DNA from 3 places in the Streptomyces sp. NPDC048383 genome. Region 1 is predicted to be linked to each of the others. Evidence: riboswitches for the same ligand, from Rfam matches in the RefSeq annotation. Region 1 holds a riboswitch; each other region holds the start of a gene.

Region 1 (5,326 bases):
GCTGCGGCGGACCTGGCGCCGCGTCTGCGAGCGGTAGACGTGCGCGGCGGTCCGCTCACCGAGCTGCTTGAGCCTGGTCGCCGTCGAGAAGGTGGAGAACCGGTCCCGGTTCCCGGCCATGGTCCCGCCTCCCCTGGATGCGCGCTACGCAATACGTCCCCGCACACGGTACGGGACCGAGTGCGGGGACGTACGGAGGCCGGCGCCGCGAGGCGCTGATTGGCCCTTAGCCCTTGAAGCGCGGGAAGGCGGAGCGGCCCGCGTACACGGCGGCGTCGTCGAGGATCTCCTCGATGCGCAGCAGCTGGTTGTACTTGGCGACGCGGTCCGAGCGGGCCGGGGCGCCGGTCTTGATCTGGCCGCAGTTCACGGCGACGGCGAGGTCGGCGATGGTGACGTCCTCGGTCTCGCCGGAGCGGTGCGACATCATGCACTTGAAGCCGTTGCGCTGGGCCATCTCGACGGCGTCGAGGGTCTCGGTCAGCGAACCGATCTGGTTCACCTTGACGAGCAGGGCGTTCGCGGAGCCCTCCTCGATGCCGCGGGCCAGACGCTCCGGGTTGGTGACGAAGAGGTCGTCGCCGACGATCTGGACCTTGGCGCCCAGCTTGTCGGTGAGGGTCTTCCAGCCGGCCCAGTCGTCCTCGTACAGCGGGTCCTCGATGGAGACCATCGGGTACGCGGAGACGAGCTCCTCGTAGTACTCGGTCATCTCGGCGGCCGAGCGGGACTGGCCCTCGAACTCGTACTTGCCGTCCTTGTAGAACTCGGACGCGGCGACGTCGAGCGCGAGCGCGATGTCCTTGCCCGGGACGTAGCCGGCCTGCTTGATGGCCTCGACGATGAGGTCGAGCGCGGCGCGGTTGGACTCCAGGTTCGGGGCGAAGCCGCCCTCGTCACCGAGACCGGTGGAGAGGCCCTTGGTGTGCAGGACCTTCTTGAGGGTGTGGTAGACCTCGGCACCCCAGCGCAGCGCCTCGGAGAAGGACTCCGCGCCGATCGGGGCGATCATGAACTCCTGGATGTCCACGTTGGAGTCGGCGTGCGACCCACCGTTGAGGATGTTCATCATCGGAACGGGCAGCAGGTGCGCGTTCGGGCCGCCGAGGTAGCGGAAGAGCGGGAGGTCCGAGGCCTCGGACGCGGCGTGCGCCACGGCGAGGGACACGCCGAGGATCGCGTTGGCGCCGAGGGAGCCCTTGTTGTCGGTGGCGTCCAGGTCGAACATGGCCTGGTCGATCAGCCGCTGCTCGGTGGCGTCGTAGCCGACGAGCTCCGGGCCGATCTGCTCGATGACGGCGAGGACGGCCTTCTCGACACCCTTGCCGAAGTAACGGTTGGGGTCACCGTCACGCAGCTCGATGGCCTCGAATGCACCGGTGGAGGCGCCGGACGGAACTGCAGCACGGCCGGTGCTGCCATCGTCGAGGCCCACCTCGACCTCGACCGTGGGGTTGCCTCGGGAGTCCAGGATTTCCCGGGCTACGACGACGTCGATGGACGGCACGAGCATCTCCTTCTGGGATGTGACGCTGGGTGTGCGGTGGCGTGTCAGGCCGTGGGATGGCCTTGCCGCCTAGAGCCTAACCGGCTCCGGGCACTGGGCCCGCCGACCGCCCGGGTCCTGGGACGAAATAGGGGCTGAATGCTCCTCTTCCAGGACATAGGGCTCTTGAGAAAGTGGACTCCGGCCCGCGGAGGGCCGCCCGCGCCGGCTCCGGAACGGGCCGCGGGAGCCGCCCCGGAACGCGCCGCCGGACATGCCCGCGAGCATGCCGCCGCCCGGCGCGCGAGGGGATGCGGGCCGGGCGGTGGACATGCTGCGGGACCGCGCGTGATGCGGTGTCATGCGGTGTGGTGCGCCGCCGTGCGGTGTTCAGGCCGCCGTGCGGTGTGGTGCGGTGATTCAGCTGAGCTTCAGCTTCTGACCCGGGAAGATCAGGTCGGCGTCCTTGACGGTGTCGTTGTTCAGCTGGAAGAGCTTCTCCCAGCCACCCTTGACGCCGTTCGCCTGGGCGATGGTGCCCAGGGTGTCGCCGGCCTTGACGACGTAGGAGCCGTTGCCGGTCGCCGGGGCCTCGGTCTTGGGGGCCTGCGGCTTGACGGCCGGGGTCTCGACGCGCTCGGAGCGGGAGACGGGGACCTCGGTGCGCTTCGGCTCGGCCTTCGGCGTCGCCGGCTTGGCGGGCGTGGCCGGCTTCGCGGGCTTCGCCGGGGCGGGCTTGGCCGGCTTCGTCTCGGGCTTCGGCTTGGCGGGCGTGGTGGTCGAGCCGCCGCCGTTGTACGCGGCGTTGGACAGGCCCTTGCCGCAGTGCGGCCAGGCGCCCTTGCCCTGGCCCTTGAGGACCTTCTCGGCGATGGCTATCTGCTGGGACTTGCTGGCCTGGTTGGCCGTGGCGGCGTACGCCTTGCCGCCGTAGCCGGCCCAGGTGGAGGCCGAGAACTGCAGGCCGCCGTAGTAACCGTTGCCGGTGTTGATGGCCCAGTTGCCACCGGACTCGCACTGCGCGACCTTGTCCCACTCGGAGACGGTCGCGGCGCTCGCGGTACCGGCGGCCATCAGCGGGGCCGCGACGGCGACACCGGCGACACCGGCGAGCGTGACGATACGGACGGCCTTGGAGCCGCGACGGTGCTTGCCCTTGCCGGAAAGCAGCATGGAGTTCTCCTCACCGACGCCTTCGAGGTGAGCTGTCGGGTTCGGGCGGATGAGTTGCCCGGTCACGTGTCGAGCACGTGGCTTAACCCCAAGCCGGTACGCGGCCGTCTTCCAACGGCCTTTCCCGGCGCCTACCTTGGTTCCCCCGCTCCTGCCTTCGGCGCTTGCGCGACGACTGTTCCCCCCGTCCGCCGGCAGGATTCGGCGATGCGGTCGAAGGAGCCCGCGGTGGCGAGCGACTCAGAAGGTAGACAGGTCTCCCCCTGATGTTCAACGCGCGACATCAGGGAGAAACCGGCCTCCTTGCGTTCCTCAAAAGTACGTTTACGCAGGTGAGGGGCGGGTTTGTGGAAGTTCCGGAACGAGACACGCCAGTTGATCGGAAGAGACGCATGTCTCATTTGCCGATAACGGACATTCAACTCTTTCCGACTGGGCGAACTGCCCCTATTCCTTGGTTAGATCCAGGTTCTGACCCGGCTTGATGAGGTCCGCGTTCCCGCCGATGACCTGCTCGTTGGCCGCGTAGAGCGTGTTCCAACCACCCTTGAGGCCTTGGGCGTCGGCGATCGCGGTGAGGCTGTCGCCGGCCTTGACCGTGTACGAGGGGGTCGACGCGGCGTCAGACGAGCCGTGCGGCTCGACGGCCGCCGGACCGCGGTGCTTGCCCGCTCCGTCGACCGCTGCGTCGATCGCGCCGGCCGGCACGGCCGAGGGCGTGGCACCCGGGGTGAGCGGGGCCGTGGGCGCCGTCGGGTCCCCCGGAACGGTGGGGGTGCCCGGAACGGTCGGGGTTCCGGGGGCCGTCGGGTCCACCGGCGTGGTGGACGCCGTGGTCGGCGGGGTCGTGGTGGGCGGCGCGGTCGTCGGCGGGACCGTCGGGTCCGTGGACGGGGCCGGGGAGTCCGGGTCGGGCATGACGGGCAGTCCGCCGGCGGGGCCCTGCGGGTAGTCCGGCAGGCCGGTCGGGCCGGTGGACGGGCCACCCTGCGCCGGCTGCGGGGTCGGGGCCCCGAAGTCGACGGCGGGCTCGGAGCCCGCGACGGGCACCGAACCGTCGGGCCGTACGGGGGCGGGGGCGACCGGCCCGGCGGGCCGGGGGTCACCCGGGTCCACCGCGGCGGCCGGGCCCTGCTGGGTCAGTCCGGCCGAGGCGGCGCACAGCGGCCACGCCTGGGGGCCCTGCGAGGCCAGCACCTTCTCGCCGATGGCTATCTGCTGGGAGCGGCTGGCGAGGTCCGGGCGCTCCGCGTAGGCGAGTCCGCCCGCGTTCCTCCACTGCTCCTGGGTGAACTGGAGCCCGCCGTACTCGCCGCTGCCGTAGTTGGCACTCCAGCTGCCGCCGCTCTCGCAGTCGGCCACCTTGTCCCACGTGGTCGTGTCGGCCGCGCTCGCGTTCGTCGCGGCGAGCAGGGGCAGGGCGAGTGCGGAGCCTGTGACTCCGGCGGTGACGACCAGGGCGGGTACCTGGCGGGGGCGTCTGTGGCGGCCGTTCCCGGAACGCATGAGGCTTTACCTTTCGCATAACGGCGGGGTAACGGCAGAACCTAGCGGCCTTCGAACGATTGTCACAAGTTCGGTCGGCGACTGACGTGTGATCAGACGGCCTCAGGAAACGACTCAGTTGTTTCGAGGTGTGAAGCGAACCGGAAGCGTGCGCAGGCCACGCATGATGAGTCCGCCGCGCCAGCGCAGGTCCGTGGGGGGAACGGCAAGTTCCAGATCCGGCAGACGCGTCAGCAAAGTCGCGAGCGCCGTCTGTCCTTCGAGCCGGGCGAGCGGCGCGCCCAGGCAGTAGTGGATCCCGTGGCCGTACCCGAGGTGTTGGTTGTCACTCCGGGACAGGTCCAGGGTGTTTGGATCGGCGAACCGTTCCGGATCCCGGTCGGCCGCCGCGAGGACCACCAGCACCGGGTCGCCGGCGGCGATCTCCTGCCCGCCGAGGGTCAGCGGGACGGTCGCGAACCGCCAGGTGGCCAGCTCCACCGGGCCGTCGTGGCGCAGGAGTTCCTCGACCCCGGTCTCCAGGAGGGCGCTCTCGCCCGCAGCGAGCGAGGCTTGGAGCCGCTCGCGTTGTTCCGGGTTCATGAAGAGGGAGTGGACGCCGTTGCCGATGAGGTTCACGGTCGTCTCGAAGCCGGCGAACAGCAGGATGAACGCCATCGCGGTGGCCTCGGCCTCGGTGAGGTGGTCACCGTGGTCGCTTGCCCGGATCAGGTCGGAGATGAGGTCATTGCCGAGGTCGTCCCGTTTCCGGTGGATGAGTTCCCCGAGATATGTCCGCATCTGCTTGACCGAGCGGGCGACCCCGCCGCGCGGGCCCCCTCCGTGCCGGATCATCATCCCGGCCCAGTCGCGGAAGTCGTCCTGGTCCTCGCGCGGTACCCCGAGCATCTCGCAGATGGCGTAGATGGGGAGCGGGAAGGCGAACTCGTGGATGAGGTCGGCCTCCCCCTTCGCGGCGAAGGCGTCGATCAGGTGGTCGGTGAGCTCCTGCACGCGCGGGGCGAACTCGGCGACGCGGCGCGGGGTGAACGCCTTCGACACCAGTCGGCGCAGCCGGGTGTGGTCCGGCGGGTCGATGTTCAGCAGGTGCGTCATCAGCTCCGCCTTGCGCTCCCCCGGGATGCCCGTCCGGCCCTTGGCGTGGGCGGGCGCGGCGTGGTG
Region 2 (5,326 bases), on a different contig from region 1:
GTGATCCCGGGGGCTGCGGCTCTTCTGTTTTCGGCCGCGCGGGCGGGAATTCGACGCCGGACGCGAAAGCCGGAATCCCGCGGGAGAAGAATCCGGAATGGGAGCACGAGAAATGCGCGGGACCGTGAACCGGCCGGCGCCGCCAGAATATCCGCTCACCTTTGTATACGGCCCGTGTTAATGCCGGACGCTCGACGTGTTTACGGCAGGTTGCGGAGTCCTCACCCGCGGCCGGTGCGCCTCGGCGGCGCGCGCCGCGTGCTGCGCGGTCAGCGTCCGGGCCCGTTCGGCGTCCCCGCGGGCCACCGCGTCGACGATCCCTCCGTGTTCGGCCCAGGACTCCACGGGGCGCGCGGGGGCCTCCACGGTGTACATCCAGGCGATCTTGCGCCGGGTCTGGGTCAGCAGGGCGATCAGGCCCGGGCTGCCGGAGGCCTGGGAGAGGGTTTCGTGGAACCAGCCCCCCAGGTCCCGCAGATCCTCCCCCTGGCCCCTGCGGGCCCGTTCCTGCCCCAGCCGGACCAGCCCGCGCAGCACCTTCAGGTGGGCGTCCGTACGCCGGCGGGCGGCCCGGGAGGCCGCGAGGGGCTCCAGCAGCATCCGTAGCTCCAGGAGGTCGGCCGCCTCCTGTTCGGTGGGCTCCGCCACGCAGGCGCCCGCGTGGCGGCGCGTGGTGACGAAGCCCTCGGACTCCAGGGTGCGCAGGGCCTCGCGCACCGGGACGCGGGAGACCCCGTAGCGGCGGGCCAGGACCTCCTCGGTGAGGCGGCCGCCCGGCCCGAAGAAGCCGGAGACGATATCGTCGCGGATCGCTGTGCACACCGCGTGCGCGGGAATTCGCAAGACCGGACCTCCGCGTGAATTCGGCTGCCGGCGCCGTCGCCGGAATCGTGACCGTGTCGCGACTCTATTGCAACACGCGAATATTTCCGAGGACGGCTGGAAATCCGAAACATTTCACGCAGCGGGGAGCGGTGAGGGGTGAGCGGGGCAGCCGACGAGGGCAAGGGCCGGCTTCGCAGGCGAGCCGGCTCCCGGGAACGCGGAAGGCCCCGGCTCGGGGAGCCGGGGCCTTCCGTGGAAGTGGTGGTGCGGTGCCGCTCGGATCAGAGGTTCACGCCGTGCGAGCGCAGGTACGCCAGCGGGTTGATGTCCGAGCCGTACTGGGCACTGGTGCGGGCCTCGAAGTGCAGGTGCACGCCGCTGGAGTTGCCGGTGGTGCCGGCGAGGCCGATCTGCTGGCCCGGGGCGACCTGCTGGCCGGCGGACACGCTCAGCGAGTCCATGTGGCCGTACTGCGTGTAGGTGCCGTCGTTGTGCTTGATGATCACGTTGTTGCCGTACGCGCCGCCCCAGCCGGCCTCGACGACGGTGCCGGCGCCGACGGCGCGGACCGAGGTGCCGAGGGAGGCGTGGAAGTCGATGCCCGTGTGGCTACCGGAGGACCACATCGCGCCGCCCGCACCGTAGGAGGTGCTGACGTAGGAGCCCGCGATGGGCGAGACGTAGGTGTTGAGGCGCTTGCGCTCCTCCTCGCGGGCGACGCGCTCGGCGGTCTCCCGCTCGGACTTCGCCTTGGCCTCGGCGACCTCGGCGACGCGCTTGGCCTCGGAGGCGCGCTGCTTGGCGTCGGCCTCGGCCTGCGCCTGGGCGGCGACGGCGTCAGCGGCGCGCTGCTGCAGATCGGCCTGGGCCACGATGTCGCCCTGGAGGTCGTTCGCGACGACCACCGGGTTCTGGCCGGTGTCCTCCATGGAGGGTCCCGGGTTGTCCGCCGCGAAGGCCGGGGCGGCGAGGGTGCCGACCACGCCCGTGGTGGCGAGGGCGGCTATACCGGCGTAGCCGGCGGTCTTGCGGCTCAGACGGCTGGAGCCGCGGTGCTTGCCGGAGCCGGTGGGACGACTGCCAAACGCCATGAAGGGGGTGGTCCTTTCCTTCCCTCTCGCCTACCGGGTTAGCTGACGGGTTCGGAGCAGGAAGGTCTCCTACGGGCCTCCTCTTGCGAGGCGGTCCGATTCACCCCAGGGACTGTGGGTCCCCGGCTCCCCAGGCTCGCGCCTGACGGGGACTCGGCGATCACTGTTCGGTGCCGCGGGTGCGGCGGGCACAACTGACGAACAGCAGGGCCGACGCTAGGCGGATCATCAGTGGATCGCCAAACACACGAGCACTTTTGTTGCGTACGCCACACCGCATACGAGCAACCAAACCACTAATCGGACAAAAGGGGCCCTGACGGATAATCCATCAGAGCCCCTTCAGAAACGGCCGGTTACCGGTGGAGGGGCGGTCGCCCGCCGCTCGATTCCCGGTCGACCACGGGTCAGTTGGTGACGACGGTTACGGCGCCGATGCCCAGCGCCCGTACGGGCTCCTCGATCTGCGCCGCGTCGCCCACCAACACCGTCACCAGACGGTCCACGGGGAAGGCGCGCACGACCGCCGAAGTCGCCTCCGCCGTACCGGTTTCGGCCAGCCGCGCGTACAACCGCGCCTGGTAGTCGTCCGGCAGCTCCTGCTCGACCTGGTCCGCCAGCGTGCCCGCGACGGAGGACGCCGTCTCGAACTTCAGCGGGGCCACGCCCACCAGGTTCTGCACCGCCACGTCCCGCTCGGCGTCGGTCAGACCGCCCTCCGCGAGGGTGCGCAGCACCTTCCAGAGGTCCTCCAGCGCGGGGCCGGTGTTCGGGGTGTCCACCGAGCCGCTGATGGCGAGCATCGAGGCGCCCTTGCCGTCGGCCGTGGAACGCAGCACCTGACCGAAGGCGCGCACGCCGTACGTGTACCCCTTCTCCTCGCGCAGCACCTTGTCCAGGCGCGAGGTGAGCGTGCCGCCGAGGCAGTACGTGCCGAGCACCTGCGGGGCCCACACGAGGTCGTGGCGGTCCGCGCCGATGCGGCCGATCAGCAACTGCGTCTGGACGGCGCCGGGCCGGTCGACGATGACCACCCGGCCCGTGTCGTCGGCGGTCACCGGGGGCACCGGGCGGGGCTCGGCGGTGTTGCCCGTCCAACTGCCCAGCGTGTCGGCCAGGACGGCGTCCAGGTCGATGCCGGTCAGGTCGCCGACGACCACCGCGGTGGCGGTGGCGGGGCGTACGTGGGCCTCGTAGAAGGCGCGGACGGCCGCGGAGTCGATGCGGGCCACCGTCTCCTCGGTGCCCTGGCGCGGTCGGGACATGCGCAGGGAGGCCGGGAACAGTTCCTTGGAGAGCTGCTTGGCCGCGCGCCGCTGCGGGTTGGCCAGCTCGTGCGGGATCTCGTCGAGCCGGTTGCGCACCAGCCGGTCGATCTCGCCGTCGGCGAAGGCGGGCGCGCGCAGCGCCTCGGCGAGCAGGCTCATCGCCTTGTGCAGGCGGGAGGCCGGGACCTCCAGGGAGACCCGCAGGCCGGGGTGGTCGGCATGCGCGTCCAGCGTGGCGCCGCAGCGCTCCAGCTCGGCGGCGAACTCCTCGGCGGAGTGCTTGTCGGTGCCCTCCGACAGGGCGCGGGCCATGATCGTGGCCACCCCGTCGAGGCCCTCGGGCTCCGCGTCCAGCGGGGCCGCGAGGTTGACCTCGACCGCGACCACCTGCTGGCCCGGGCGGTGGCAGCGCAGCACGGTCAGGCCGTTGGGCAGCGCGCCGCGTTCGGGGGCCGGGAAGGCCCACGGCTTGGCCTCGCCGGGCTGGGGCTGCGGGTGGAAGGTCATCGTGACGGCTGCGGTGTCGCTCACTGCTCCGCCCCTTCGTTCTCGGCTTCGTTCGCGTCGGTCTCGTCGTCGGACCCGGCCGGCGGTTCGTAGACCAGGACCGCCCGGTTGTCGGGGCGCAGTCGGGCCGCGGCCACGGCCTGCACCTCCTCGGCGGTGATGTCCAGGACGCGCTGTACGGCGGTCAGGGCGAGCTGGGGGTCGCCGAACAGCACCGCGAAGCGGCACAGTTCGTCGGCCCGGCCGGCCACCGTGCTCAGCCGGTCCAGCCACTCCCGCTCCAGCTGCGCCTGGGCGCGCTCCATCTCCTCGGCCGTGGGGCCCTCGGCGGCGAACCGCGCGAGCTCCTCGTCGACGGCGGCCTCGATGGCGGGCACCTCGACGCCGCTGGAGGTCTTGACGTCCAGCCAGCCCAGCGAGGGCGCGCCGGCGAGCCGCAGCATGCCGAAGCCGGCCGCGACGGCGCTCTGGTCGCGGCGCACGAGGCGGTTGTGCAGCCGGGAGGACTCGCCGCCGCCCAGCACGGTCAGCGCCACGTCGGCGGCGTCGCACTCGCGGGTGCCGTCGTGCGGGAGGCGGTAGGCGGCCATCAGCGCGCGGGCCGGGACCTCCTCGACGATCTCCTCGCGCAGTTGCGCGCCCATGACCTCGGGCAGCGTGCCGTCGCGCGGGGGCTGCTTGCCGTCGTGCGACGGGATGCTCCCGAAGTACTTCTCGACCCAGGCCAGGGTGCGCTCGGGGTCGATGTCGCCGACGACCGACAGGACGGCGTTGTTGGGCGCGTAGTACGTACGGAAGAAGGTGCGCGCGTCCTCCAGGGACGCGGCGTCCAGGTCGGCCATCGAACCGATCGGGGTGTGGTGGTACGGGTGGCCCTCGGGGTAGGCGAGGGCGGTCAACTTCTCGAACGCGGTCCCGTAGGGCACGTTGTCGTAGCGCTGGCGACGCTCGTTCTTGACGACGTCGCGCTGGTTCTCCATGGACTCGTCGTCCAGCGAGGCCAGCAGCGAACCCATCCGGTCCGCCTCCAGCCACAGGGCGAGTTCCAGCTGGTGCGCCGGCATGGTCTCGAAGTAGTTGGTGCGCTCGAAGCTGGTGGTCCCGTTCAGGGAACCGCCGGCGCCCTGGACGAGCTCGAAGTGTCCGTTGCCCGGTACGCTCGCCGAACCCTGGAACATCAGGTGCTCGAAAAGGTGAGCCAAACCGGTCCGCCCCTTGACTTCGTGGCGCGAGCCGACGTCGTACCAGAGGCAGACGGCGGCGACCGGGGTGAGGTGGTCCTCGGACAGCACCACGCGCAGGCCGTTGGCCAGCCGGTGCTCGGTCGCTGTCAGGCCGCCGGAGCCGGCCTGAGCTGTGGCCGTGTGACCCATGGGCATGTGGTCCCTTCGATCGCGATGCAGAGATTTCTGTCAGACCTGCCACTGTATGCAAGCGCGTCGGCCACCGGAGAAGTTCCCGGATGCCGCCTGCGGACTCCGTCCGGGGGACCCCCGGGGTCGGAGTCGGCATTGTCGGCGGCCCGGGCCACAATGGTCCGCGTCGCCCCTGCCGGACCGCCCGGCCGGAACCCGTACGTCCCGTACACCCCGTACACCCCGTACACCCCGTACACCCGATTTCTTGGTTAAGGAG
Region 3 (5,326 bases), on a different contig from region 1:
GCCAGTACTCCGAGTAGGCGCCGATCTGGATCATCGTGGCGTCGAAGGGTCCGTGCGCGGCGCCGATGTCCTTGAAGCCCGGGAAATATCCCGTATCACCGCTGTGAAACACCCGGTGCTCCTCGCCGGCGACGACCCAGGAGGCCCACAGGGTGGTCTGCTGGTTGCGCAGGCCGCGCCCGCAGAAGTGCTGTGCCGGGGTGGCGGTGAGGGTCAGCCCCGCGACCTCGGTGGCCTCGTTCCAGTCGAGCTCCCGCAGCCGGCCGGCCGGTACGCCCCAGCGTTCCAGGTGCGCGCCGACGCCCAGCGGGACGGCGAAGACGGTGTTCGTGCCGGCCAGCGCCTTGATCGTGGGCAGGTCGAGGTGGTCGTAGTGGTCGTGGGAGATCACCACGACGTCGACCTCGCCCAGGGAGGCCAGCGGCACCGGGACCGGGTGCAGGCGCTTGGGCCCGGCGAAGGAGTAGGGAGAGCAGCGCTGTCCCCACACGGGGTCGAAGAGGACTCGGCGGCCGTCGATCTCCACGAGCACGCTGGAATGGCCCATCCAGGTCACCCGCAGGCCGCTGACCGGGGCTTTCGCCAGTTCGGCCAGGGTGGTCGGGTAGACCGGGATCGGCGCGGCGGGGCTGCGCCGGATCCGTTGTTCCTTGTGGAAGTAGACCCGGGCGAACTCGGCCATCGACCCGGAGGGCCTGGTCCTGCCCTTCACCGGGTTCTGGAAGGCGCCGTCGGCGAAGTTCGGCGAGCGTCGGATCCGCTCCAGCCGGGCGCCGGAGGCGTCCGCCCCGAAGGCTTCGGCGCGCAGGGCGCGCAGCCTGGGACGCAGGGGAAGGGAGCCGGTCAAGGCGCCTCCTCAAGAGGGTGCGGTTCGAGGTGGCACGGTAGTACATGCACGACCGTCCCAACGCGTACCGGCCCGTGAGGATTCCGCCCGGCGGGAACCCGCCGGACGGAATCGAGGCGCGTCCGGTTCCCCGCGCGTCCTACAGGGGCAGCAGGTCGGGGCGCTTCGCCGCGACGTGGTCGCCGGAGGACTCGCCCCGCAGCCGGCGCCCGATCCACGGCACGAGGTGTTCGCGCGCCCACTGGATGTTGTCGCGGGTCACGTCCACCGAGCCGCGCGGCGGCGTCGGCGGCCACGGCTGGTCGGGGTCGGTCGGGATCCCGTAGCCCAGCACCTGTGCGGCGCGCAACGCGACGCGGGTGTGGCCCTCGGGCGAGAGGTGCAGTCGGTCTCCGTCCCAGGCCCGCCGGTCCTGCACCGAGCGCAGCGACCACAGGTCGAGCACCGGGCAGTCGTAGCGGTCGGCGATGGAGCGGACGTGCGCGCTGTACGTGGCGACCTTGCCCCTCAGGTGCCTCAGGACCGGCACGCCCCGCGTGTCGAAGCCGGTGGTGATCATGACGAGGCCGACGGCTTCGGTGAGGTCGGCGACGGCCGCCTCGAACCGCTCCGCCACGTCGTCCGGGTCGCTGCCGGGACGGATGATGTCGTTCCCGCCCGCGCAAAAGGTCACCAGGTCCGGTGCGAGGGCGCGGGCCCTCGGGACCTGGTCGGCCACGATCTGGTCGAGGAGCTTCCCCCGCACGGCCAGGTTCGCGTACCGGAAGTCGTGTTCTTCGCGCTGATCGGCGAGGAGCACGGCGAGGCGGTCCGCCCAGCCGAGATGGGAACCCCCGGGTCCCGGGTCTCCCACGCCTTCGGTGAAGCTGTCCCCGATCGCCGCGTACGAGCCGATGGTCTTGAGTGTCGTCGTCGTCGCTGCCACGAAACGACATCCTTCACCGTCGCAACCAACCTACGCCAACGTAATGAGGGGTTGACGGACCGTGATCTGTACCACGCGGGGGATAAGGAATAAGTACGCGTGGGGCCGGGACCCCCTCGGGTCCCGGCCTCACGCGCGCGTGTGTCCGACGGACGGTGCCGTCAGAGGCTGACGCCCTTGGAGCGGAGGTAGCCCAGCGGGTCGATGTCCGAGCCGTAGGACGGGCCCGTGCGGATCTCGAAGTGGAGGTGCGGACCGGTCACGTTGCCGGTGGCGCCGGACAGGCCGACGCGCTGGCCGCCGGTGACGCTCTGGCCGGCCGAGACGGACAGCGAGGAGAGGTGCGCGTACTGGGAGTACTTGCCGTCCGCGTGCTTGATGACGACCTCGTTGCCGTACGAGCCGCCCCAGCCGGCGGAGACGACGGTGCCCGCGCCGACGGCCTTGACGGTGGTGCCGGTGCCGGCCATGAAGTCCACGCCGGTGTGGTAACCGGAGGACCACATGCTGCCGCCCATGCGGTACGCGGTGGAGACGCCGCCCGCGACCGGGGCCACGAATCCGCCGGAGGCCGACGGGGTGGAGGGCGCCGCCTGACCCGACCCGGCGGGCTTCTGCGCGGGCGCGGCCTTCTTGGGCGCCGCCTTCGGGGCGGAGGAGCGCTCACCGGACGCCTCAGGGCGGCTGGAGGAGCGCTCGGAGCGGTTGCCGGAGCCCGACTCGGAGGCGGAGTCCGGGGTCGAGGCGGAGGGCGCCGACTGCTTCTTGGCCGGGGCCGGAGCGGCGGGTGCGGGGGCGGCCCCGGCCGAACCCGGAGCGCCGAGGGTGAGCTTGAGGCCCGGGTGGATCAGCGAGGGGTCGCTGCCGACGGCGTCGCGGTTGTCGGCGTAGAGCTGCTCCCAGCCGCCGGTGAGCCGGCGCTCGGCGGCGATCTTCGAGAGGTGGTCGCCGGCGACGACGGTGTAGACCGCGGCGGCAGCGGCGGTCGGCGTCGCGGTGGGCGTCACCGTGGCGGCCGCCTGGGGGGCCGCCGGGGCCTGCCGGGCCTGCGCGGGTGCGGTGGCCGGGGCGGCCGCGGGGGCTGCGTGGGCGCCGGTGGCACCGATCAGCGGCAGCGCGAGCGCGGCGCCGCCGGTGCCGGCCGCGGTGAGACCGCGGGATATGGAACGGGACTTCGGGCGGCGGTGCTTACCCTTACCGGGCATGGCGAATTCCTCTCCGTCGCCTGCGAGGTGAGCTGTCGGGTTCGGACTGGAGATGTCCGGCCGCGCACGTCGAGGACGCGTACGGCTTCACCCCGAGCCGGCCCGGAGAACGTTCCGGTCCGGCGGCCTACCTGGTTCCCCCGCTCCTGCCGCGCGCGTCGATAGTCGGGTGCGGTTCCCGGGCGGCGGCAGGATTAGGCTGTCCACCCGGATCGGTCGTGAAGGTAATCGAGCGGGTCCACGGGCAACAAGCCGCACATTCCCTGACGCAATCACAGGTATGAGGGTGTGAGGGAATTCCGGTCACCCTGTGTCCATTCCGCACCATCAACAACCGCCCTGGCGTGGGAATTCGGATTTCGCGATCGGGCACACACGGTCACCGTATGATCTGGCTCACGGAGCCTGGCGCGATCTCGCCTCTCCCCATGGCAAGTTGCTCCCAACCGGCGTAATTCGGACACCTCAGGACGATGCGGAGGACCACTCGTGACCCAGCAGATACCGCCACCCCTTCCGGCGATCCCCGAACCCGAACCGGAGCTGACGGGAGTGCGCAATTTCCGTGACGTGGGCGGTCTGCCGACCGCCGACGGACGACGGGTCAGGTCGGGACGACTCTTCCGAAGCGGACATCTGGCGCATGCCACCGAAACAGGAACACAGTTCCTCACCTCGCTCGGTCTGCACACGGTGTTCGACTTCCGCAACCGCGCCGACCACGCCGTGGAAGGGCCGGACGTGGAACTGCCGGGCGTGCGCTACGTGAACATCCCGCTGTCCGACCCGGCCGCCGGGAAGGAGTTCTGGACGATGGTCCGCGAGGGCGACCTGGCCCAGCTGCGCACCCTCCTCGGGGAGGGCCGGGCGGCCGAGCGCATGACCACCTCGTACCGCACGATGATCCGCACCCGGACCGCCGAACACAGCCGGGTCGTGCACGCGCTGGCCGAGGACAGCGTGCCGGCGCTGATGCACTGCGCGGCGGGCAAGGACCGGGCCGGTCTGTCGATCGCCGTCACGCTGCTCGCGCTCGGCGTCGAACGGGACGTGATCGCGGCGGACTACCTGGAGTCGAACGCCCCGCACCGCCGCTACCGGATGCGGCGCGGCGCGGACGCGGTCGAGTCCCGCCCGGCCGAGGTGGCGGAGCTGCTGGCCCCGCTCTTCGACGCGCGCGCCGAGTACCTGCGGGCGGCGTACGAGACGATCGACGAGGAGTGGGGCGGGGTGGACCGCTACCTCGCCGAAGGCCTCGGGCTCGCGCCCGAGACCCTGGTCCGGCTACGGGAGAGACTGCTGGAACCGTAGGAGCCGGGCCTCCCCCGGCCGGCAGGCCGTCAGCGGTTGCCGACGGCCTGCTTCACCAGCGTCCGGCCGAAGTCCCACATCAACGAGCCACCGCCGTGCGCTTCGTCCATGACCTCCCGGAAGGCGCCGACGAACCGGTCCACGTCGTGTTCGTCCACGATCAGCGGCGGGATCAGCTTGATGACCTCCAGGTGGTCCCCGGACACCTGGGTGAGGATCCGGTGCTTGCGCAGCAGCGGCACCACGACCATCTGGGCGAACAGCCCCTTGCGGGCGGCCTGGAGCATCGCCCAGCGGCTGCGCAGGCCCAGCGAGGACGGCCGGCCGAACTCGATGCCGATCATCAGCCCGCGCCCCCGCACCTCGTGCAGCAGCTCGTACTCGTCCACGAGCGCGGCGAGTCGGCCGCGCAGCAGGTCGCCCACGGCGCGGGCGTTGGCCGTGACCTCCTCGTCCTCCATGACGCTCAGCACCGCCAGGCCGGCGGCCATCGCCTGCGCGTTGGAGCCGAAGCTCGCCGAGTGGACCAGCACCCGGTCCATGGACGAGTACACGCGCTGGAAGATCCAGTCCTTGCCCAGGGTCGCGCCGACCGGCACGTAGCCGCCCGACAGGGCCTTGGCCACGCACACCAGGTCCGGCTCGACGCCGGGTTCGTGCTGGTACGCGTAGAAATCGCCGGTGCGTCCGAGGCCGGTCTGCACCTCGTCGGCGATCAGCAGGGCCTTGTGCCGGTGCAGGAGCTCCTGGGCCGCGCGCAGGAATCCGGGGGGCGCGGCGAGCACCCCCTTGCCCTGGATCGGCTCCACGATCAGGGCGGCGACGTCGCCCCGGCGCAGTTCGCGTTCCAGGGCGTCCAGGTCACCGAGGGCGATCCGGGTGTCGGGGAGCAGCGGCGCGAAGCCGTCCCGGAAGCCGGCTTCACCGTTGACCGACAGCGAGCCGGTGGTGAGTCCGTGAAAGGCGTGGTCGCAGTAGAGGATCCTGGGCCGGCCGGTGGCGTAGCGGGCGAACTTCAGGGCCGTCTCGACCGCCTCG

What was found. A riboswitch is a leader RNA that binds a small molecule or an ion and turns the genes downstream of it on or off. The one in region 1 is predicted to bind cyclic di-AMP.
Positions count from the first base shown of each region.
Region 2: another riboswitch for cyclic di-AMP. It lies ahead of AB0D46_RS16350 (M23 family metallopeptidase); the one in region 1 lies ahead of AB0D46_RS14475 (transglycosylase family protein).
Region 3: another riboswitch for cyclic di-AMP. It lies ahead of AB0D46_RS04125 (LysM peptidoglycan-binding domain-containing M23 family metallopeptidase); the one in region 1 lies ahead of AB0D46_RS14475 (transglycosylase family protein).

Region 1 is NZ_JBEZKS010000017.1:5,594-10,919, forward strand. It holds gene AB0D46_RS14465 (septum formation initiator family protein) at 1-120, opposite strand, end outside; gene eno (phosphopyruvate hydratase) at 227-1,513, opposite strand; gene AB0D46_RS14475 (transglycosylase family protein) at 1,907-2,659, opposite strand; cyclic di-AMP (ydaO/yuaA leader) riboswitch at 2,662-2,832, opposite strand; gene AB0D46_RS14480 (transglycosylase family protein) at 3,107-4,165, opposite strand; gene AB0D46_RS14485 (cytochrome P450) at 4,280-5,326, opposite strand, start outside.
Region 2 is NZ_JBEZKS010000020.1:29,915-35,240, reverse strand. It holds gene AB0D46_RS16355 (GntR family transcriptional regulator) at 178-843, opposite strand; gene AB0D46_RS16350 (M23 family metallopeptidase) at 1,107-1,916, opposite strand; cyclic di-AMP (ydaO/yuaA leader) riboswitch at 1,929-2,085, opposite strand; gene AB0D46_RS16345 (pitrilysin family protein) at 2,324-3,691, opposite strand; gene AB0D46_RS16340 (pitrilysin family protein) at 3,712-5,064, opposite strand.
Region 3 is NZ_JBEZKS010000003.1:44,181-49,506, reverse strand. It holds gene AB0D46_RS04135 (MBL fold metallo-hydrolase) at 1-847, opposite strand, end outside; gene AB0D46_RS04130 (SGNH/GDSL hydrolase family protein) at 987-1,772, opposite strand; gene AB0D46_RS04125 (LysM peptidoglycan-binding domain-containing M23 family metallopeptidase) at 1,934-2,977, opposite strand; cyclic di-AMP (ydaO/yuaA leader) riboswitch at 2,982-3,148, opposite strand; gene AB0D46_RS04120 (tyrosine-protein phosphatase) at 3,467-4,288, shown strand; gene AB0D46_RS04115 (aspartate aminotransferase family protein) at 4,318-5,326, opposite strand, start outside.